Regions from separate parts of the Solibacillus kalamii genome, predicted to be linked through region 1. Evidence: predicted binding sites of a transcription regulator. Region 1 holds the regulator's gene; each other region holds the start of a gene.
The links. Region 1 encodes LexA, which represses DNA repair genes until DNA is damaged. Its sites were predicted from a motif close to CGAACATATGTTCG; they were not measured.

Region 1 (2,281 bases):
AGAATGAATGAAACCGATTATTGGATTAACGATGTATGATTTTGACAAGAAATTGGATATAAACAACGCATATTTGACGTCGATAGAACTTGCGGGGGGTATACCAATTTGTATACCGAATGCTACGGAAGAAAACGTAGAAGCAGTATTAAATTTAGTTGATGGCCTCGTATTAATTGGTGGAGCGGATATCGATCCATTATTGTTTAATGAGGAACCGCACCGTCATATCGGTAGTGTTGTTAGAAAGCGTGATGACAGCGATCTTTTATTAATGAATGCAGCCTTTAAAAGACAAATGCCTGTTCTAGGTATTTGCCGTGGACAACAAATTATGAATGTTGCATTCGGGGGTACGATAATTCAGGATATACCATCACAGGTGGATAATACAATCTTACATAAACAACCTTCAAAGCGTGGAGAATTGGCACATACCGTTGAAGTGAAGACACCGAAATTTAAAGAGATTTTTACAGAAGAATCATTCCGTGTTAACACATTTCACCATCAATCTGTAGGGAAGTTAGGGGAAGGACTTCTTGTTTCGGCAGTTGCGAAAGACGGCATTATTGAAGGAATTGAACACGAATCCCATCCGTATTGTGTGGCGGTACAATGGCACCCGGAAGAATTGGCGCCAAACGGGGATGTTTATGCACAGCGCTTATTTAAAAGTTTTATAGAAGCATGCCATAAGTAATAAAAAGGCTCAGTCGTTTACGGCTGAGTTTTTTTATTTCATTAAAAAGCTTGCCGATTCTATTAGAATGGCAAGCTTCTGATTAATGAATATTTCGATAGAGGCCGACTACTTTACCTAAAATAGAAACTTGATTGACAATGATCGGCTCCATTGAACTGTTCTCAGGCTGTAGGCGGAAATGAGTTTTTTCTTTGTAAAAGCGCTTGACTGTCGCTTCATCATCTTCCGTCATTGCTACAACAATCTCTCCATTGTTCGCGGTAGACGTTTTTTTGACGATTACATAATCCCCGTTTAAAATACCGGCTTCAATCATGGATTCACCCATAATTTCAAGCATAAATAGTTCTTCTTCCGGTGAGCCGTAAGCATCCGGCAACGGGAAATATTCCTGAATATCCTCGATTGCGGAAATAGGCAGACCAGCTGTAACTTTACCGATTAACGGAACATGGATGACACCTTGTTTGGCGATGTTCATCTCTTCCTGGTCCAATATTTCAATGGCACGCGGCTTAGTAGGGTCACGGCGGATAAGCCCTTTACTTTCTAAACGAGCTAAATGCCCGTGGACAGTTGAACTGGAAGCCAAACCTACCGCTTCTCCAATTTCGCGTACTGATGGCGGATAGCCTTTAGAACGAACTTCCTCTTTTATAAAAGTTAGAATAGCCTGCTGCCGCTTTGAAATTTTTTGTGTCAACTAACTCACCTCTTTATCATGCTATTTTTCTTAAAGTAAGTATAGCAGTATGCGAACATGAATGCAAACATAAGTTCGAAAAAACGGTTGACAAAAACATATGTTCGTATTATTATGAGAACAAATATTCCGAACATATATTCGAAAGAGGGTTTTACAAATGAAAAAAACTAAACTAAATGGCTTTACATCAATGTTTCTACTATTCTCTGTACTTATGATTGCTTTATTCATGATGCAGGACGATAAAATAGAATTATACGAACACGTAAGCATAGAGCATGGCGATACTTTATGGTCGTTGGCAGAACAATACCGTGGTAAAATGGCTAAGCATGATTGGATCGATGAAGTGAAAAAGGAAAACGGATTGCTGGATGAAAAAGTTGTTTTAGGACAAGTACTGGTTGTACCTGTAGAAAAAGATTCACAATACATTGCTCAGCTGAATGATTCCACTGATATGCAATCGATTAAAGTAGTGAGAGGGAACAATGATAAAAACTAAAGCAGTAATTTATTGCCGTGTCAGTACGGATAAAAATACACAAGAAACATCACTAGTACGTCAGCAAGAGGAGCTGACAAAGTATGCGAAAACATTCGGCTATAAAGATGTGGAGATCTTTATGGATCAGCATAGCGGATATGATGTGGACAGAGATGGACTGCTCGATATGCTTGACTATATGAAAGAGTACGGCATCGAAGCGTTGTTTGTACAGGACGAAACACGGTTAGGGCGTGGTAATGCACGTATGGCAGTACTTCACCTATTACAAAAATATGAAGCGACAGTGTATACATTGAATGATGCAGGTCCTGTCATATTAAACGAAATGGATACAATGCTGCTCGAAATTTTAGCGATT
Region 2 (2,281 bases), on a different contig from region 1:
GTTTCCAATAACTCTTTTAACTCTGTAGTATAGCTGTAAAATGCTTGTTCGTTCTTTTGATCTAACGATGTATCGATAAGTAACTTTAATTGTTCAATACGTTGCATCCGCTGCAACCGACTAATAAATAAATCTAAATAAATTTCATTCAATAGCTTCTCTGCATGATGTTCAGTGGACTGCTGACTAACCGCTTTTAAAAAGTCTGTATACGAATAATATTTATCCATCGATATCACCTCGACCTCTTTTACCCATTATAAGTTAAAAATCATACAATTTGCAATATATTCTGAAAAATTATCATATGACAGAATTTTCTAAATATAATGTTGATTTTTAGCACTTTATGCAGTAGTTTAGATGTATAGTGAAAATTTAAGCGATTAAAAAAGTAGGAAAGATAGGGGATGCAAAATGATCAGTAATTTAACACGAAATTCCAATTACATTATTTCTAATTCCACCTTTTGTTTGACGTCCTATCAGCATCGAGATAAAATTCACACTACTATATTGGACAAGTACGGCAAATCTACCTCTCCGTATAAGCCTCTAAAAATTATTCGCGATACATGTCGTCTGCATGGAAGTTCCTATGATGCTAGCAAATATCAGGCGAGGGGATTTTTCGGAGAGAATAAACATAAATTGCCGATCATGGTAGCCTATGATTTCGGGGACCCGTGCATTTTATTCCCGCTGTTTTCGCCGTATTCATCTCAAAATATTTGGATATCCTTGAATCCTATTATTAATATTAGTGAAGACGGGGATAAAACGCTCGTAACTTTTGTGGATAATACTGAAATTAGTCTGGACATCAATATGAAATCATTCAACCAGCAATATGTACGCGCTGCTATGTACTATAAATATCTGCTTTTACAGCGCAATAGTATCTTATAAGAGCATCAGTTTTTTTTAAAATATTCAGCAAGAAGTAACTCACTTTGATTACGAAGGCGAATATTCGAATATCTTCTACACTCCATGACTCCCCCAAAGTAAAAATGATACTCGGTAAACAAATCATCCGTTTTGCCTCTCACTAAGCGCATCTGATGAAGTTTAAAATAGTCCTTCGTTTCTTTTAAGTCATGCTCTATTTTGATACGTACAGCATCGATTAATTGCAAATAGGGATTTTTAAATTTGAACGGACTTTGCTCCACTATTGAGTAATCCTTCCCAAGAATAATTAACAGCAACGGCAAATAAATCCCTGCCTCATAATACGGAATCGTTTTAGAAGGAATTTGCAGCATACGAATACCTCCAATTAATAAGAACGTTTGTTCGTATATGTATTTTCACATATTTTTTTATATTTGACAAGTGGAAAATGAATACCTAGCTTAAATTTCACTAAAAAAACCGTGCCTTACTAAGGCACGGTTTTATTTTATTGGATGTGAAAGGTATTAGGTATTAATATGAGATTTTTGATCGTAAATAAGCCGTAATGAAAATGTCGAGATCGCCGTCCATTACAGCGCCTACATTTCCTGTTTCGGCGCTTGTACGGTGATCTTTTACCATTGAATACGGATGGAACACATATGAACGAATTTGCGAGCCCCAGCCGATTTCTTTTTGCTCACCGCGAATTTCATCCAGCTGTGCCTGCTGCTTTTCAATTTCCAGCTGATACAGCTTTGATTTCAGCATTTTCATTGCCGCATCACGGTTTTTAATTTGTGAACGTTCTGACTGACATTGTACAACGACACCTGTTGGAAGATGGGTAATACGTACAGCTGAGTCTGTCGTGTTAATATGCTGACCACCGGCACCAGTTGCGCGATACGTATCGACTTTTAAATCTTCAGTTCGTATATCGATTTCGATTTCGTCATTGAACTCTGGCATAACATCACATGATACGAACGATGTATGACGGCGGCCTGATGAATCGAACGGTGAAATACGCACTAGACGGTGAACCCCTTTTTCCGCTTTTAAATAGCCGTACGCATTATGGCCCGAAATTTGAAGTGTAACCGATTTGATACCTGCTTCATCACCTGGCAAATAGTCGATTGTCGTTACTTTAAAGCCGCGCTTCTCTGCCCAGCGTGTGTACATACGTAATAGCATCGAGCCCCAGTCCTGTGACTCTGTACCACCTGCACCTGGATGTAGTTCCAAAATGGCGTTGTTTTTATCGTATGGTTCTGATAGCAGCATTTGCAGTTCGAATTCTTCCATTTTTGTTTGGAATTCGGCTAGTTCTTTGCCTAGTTCTTCCTGCAATTCTTCGTCTGGTTCTTCGCGTAAC
Region 3 (2,281 bases), on a different contig from region 1:
GTAGGAGATAACGAGGCGCGACTTTTAGAGGCCATTAAAATTGCGGAACAGCGCGCGGATATTATTATTTTTTCAGGTGGTTTAGGTCCGACAAAGGATGATTTAACGAAGGAAGCGATTGCGAAGCATTTGAATCGTACGTTAGTATTTGATGAAACGGCGCTGTTTGCGATTGAGGAATTCTTCTCGAAGCAAAGACGTCCGATGACGGAAAACAACCGGAAACAGGCGCTAGTACTGGATGGCTGTGATGTATTGTTGAACCAGCATGGGATGGCACCGGGTATGTTTTTGGAGGAAAATGACCGTATTTATATTTTACTGCCGGGTCCGCCAAAAGAACTTGAGCCAATGTTCCAATATGAAACGAAGCCAAAACTGGCGGCACTTCTACATGACGGCGGGGTAATTTTATCTCATGTACTACGTTTTTACGGGATCGGTGAAGCAGATCTAGAAACCCGTATACAGAACATTTTGGATGAACAGACAAATCCTACAGTTGCCCCCCTTGCTTCAGACGGTGAAGTAACATTGCGTATTACGGCAAAAGCGCAAAACGAACCACAGGCATTCCGTCTGATCGAGTTAAAGAAACGTGAAATTCTCGATATTGTCGGAGAATACTATTACGGCGTAAATGATGAATCATTGGGTTTCAAGCTTGTGCAAATGCTTCTTGAAAATGAACTGACAGTTTCCGCTGCTGAAAGTTTAACGGCCGGTCTGTTCCAGTCGGAGCTGGCAGAAATTCCGGGTGTCGGATCTGCATTAATCGGCGGTGTTGTCACGTATACGAAAGAAGCGAAAATTAAACACCTTGGTGTTTCCGGTGAATTGCTTGATGAATACGGGATCGTCAGCAGTGAATGTGCAGCGGCAATGGCGACACAAGTCCGTGAAAAGTTCGGTACAGATATCGGCGTTGGGCTGACTGGAGCAGCAGGACCGGGTGATCACGACGGACAGCCTGCAGGATCAATCTGGGTTGGCATTAAGATCGGTGACACAGAACCGCTCACGTACCGACTGCAATTAACCGGTTCAAGAAATACGAACCGAATCCGCGCAGTGAAGTTTACATTCAGCTATTTAATGAGGGAATTAGCGAATCAAGGCTACAAAAAGCTGATTTAGTTGTCGTTTTCTTTTGTTAAAGACGATTTGATCAATGATTTAAAGGCATTTAGAAACATTCAAAGAAAAAGCGAAAATATGTTCGCTTTTTTCTTGAATGTTATCTCATTAGCAAGTATAATAGAGACATAAGTTAAATAAAGCTTTTTCTTAAGGAGGAAATAGTTTGAGCGATCGTAAAGCAGCATTAGATATGGCGTTAAAACAAATAGAAAAACAATTCGGTAAAGGTTCTGTCATGAAACTGGGCGAAAACTCGAACCGTCATATGGAGACAACTTCATCAGGCTCTATCGCAATTGATGCAGCATTAGGTATAGGCGGCTACCCGCGCGGACGTATTGTAGAAGTTTACGGACCAGAATCATCTGGTAAAACAACAGTTACATTACATGCCATCGCAGAAATTCAGGCAAACGGCGGTACAGCAGCATTTATCGATGCTGAGCACGCACTTGACCCGGTATATGCACAAAAACTGGGCGTTAATATTGACGAATTATTATTATCACAGCCGGATACAGGTGAACAAGCACTTGAAATCGCAGAAGCATTAGTACGTTCTGGTGCAATCGATATTATCGTAATCGACTCTGTAGCGGCATTAGTGCCAAAAGCCGAGATCGAGGGCGAAATGGGTGACTCGCACATGGGTCTCCAAGCGCGTTTAATGTCACAGGCATTACGTAAATTATCAGGTGTTATTAATAAATCGAATACGCTTGCTATTTTCATCAACCAAGTTCGTGAAAAAATCGGTGTTATGTTCGGTAACCCGGAAACAACAACAGGTGGACGTGCCCTTAAATTCTACTCTTCTATCCGTTTAGAAGTACGTCGCGGTGAAGCGATCAAGCAAGGTACAGAAATTATCGGGAACAAAACGAAAATCAAAGTCGTAAAAAATAAAGTAGCACCACCATTCCGTACAGCAGAAGTGGATATTATGTACGGCGAAGGGATTTCAAAAGAAGGCGAAATCGTCGACATTGGTGCAGAACTGGACATCATCCAAAAGAGCGGTTCTTGGTATTCATACAACAGCGAACGAATCGGCCAAGGTCGTGAAAATGTAAAACAATTCTTCAAAGAAAACCCAGCGATCAAAGAAGAAGTGACAGAAAAAATCCGTCAACACTTCGGT

Region 2: a site for LexA is predicted at 1,289-1,302, ahead of CBM15_RS02440 (YhjD family protein). Genes of this name have one in related genera too.
Region 3: a site for LexA is predicted at 1,209-1,222, ahead of recA (recombinase RecA). Genes of this name have one in related genera too.

Annotation. Positions count from the first base shown of each region.
Region 1 is NZ_NHNT01000002.1:311,467-313,747, forward strand. It holds gene CBM15_RS05170 (gamma-glutamyl-gamma-aminobutyrate hydrolase family protein) at 8-703, shown strand; gene lexA (transcriptional repressor LexA) at 786-1,409, opposite strand; gene yneA (cell division suppressor protein YneA) at 1,570-1,917, shown strand; gene CBM15_RS05185 (YneB family resolvase-like protein) at 1,904-2,281, shown strand, end outside.
Region 2 is NZ_NHNT01000001.1:504,691-506,971, forward strand. It holds gene CBM15_RS02430 (IDEAL domain-containing protein) at 1-230, opposite strand, end outside; gene CBM15_RS02435 (competence protein ComK) at 418-909, shown strand; gene CBM15_RS02440 (YhjD family protein) at 915-1,268, opposite strand; one part of gene prfB (peptide chain release factor 2) at 1,432-2,281, opposite strand, start outside.
Region 3 is NZ_NHNT01000001.1:137,512-139,792, reverse strand. It holds gene CBM15_RS00660 (competence/damage-inducible protein A) at 1-1,137, shown strand, start outside; gene recA (recombinase RecA) at 1,304-2,281, shown strand, end outside.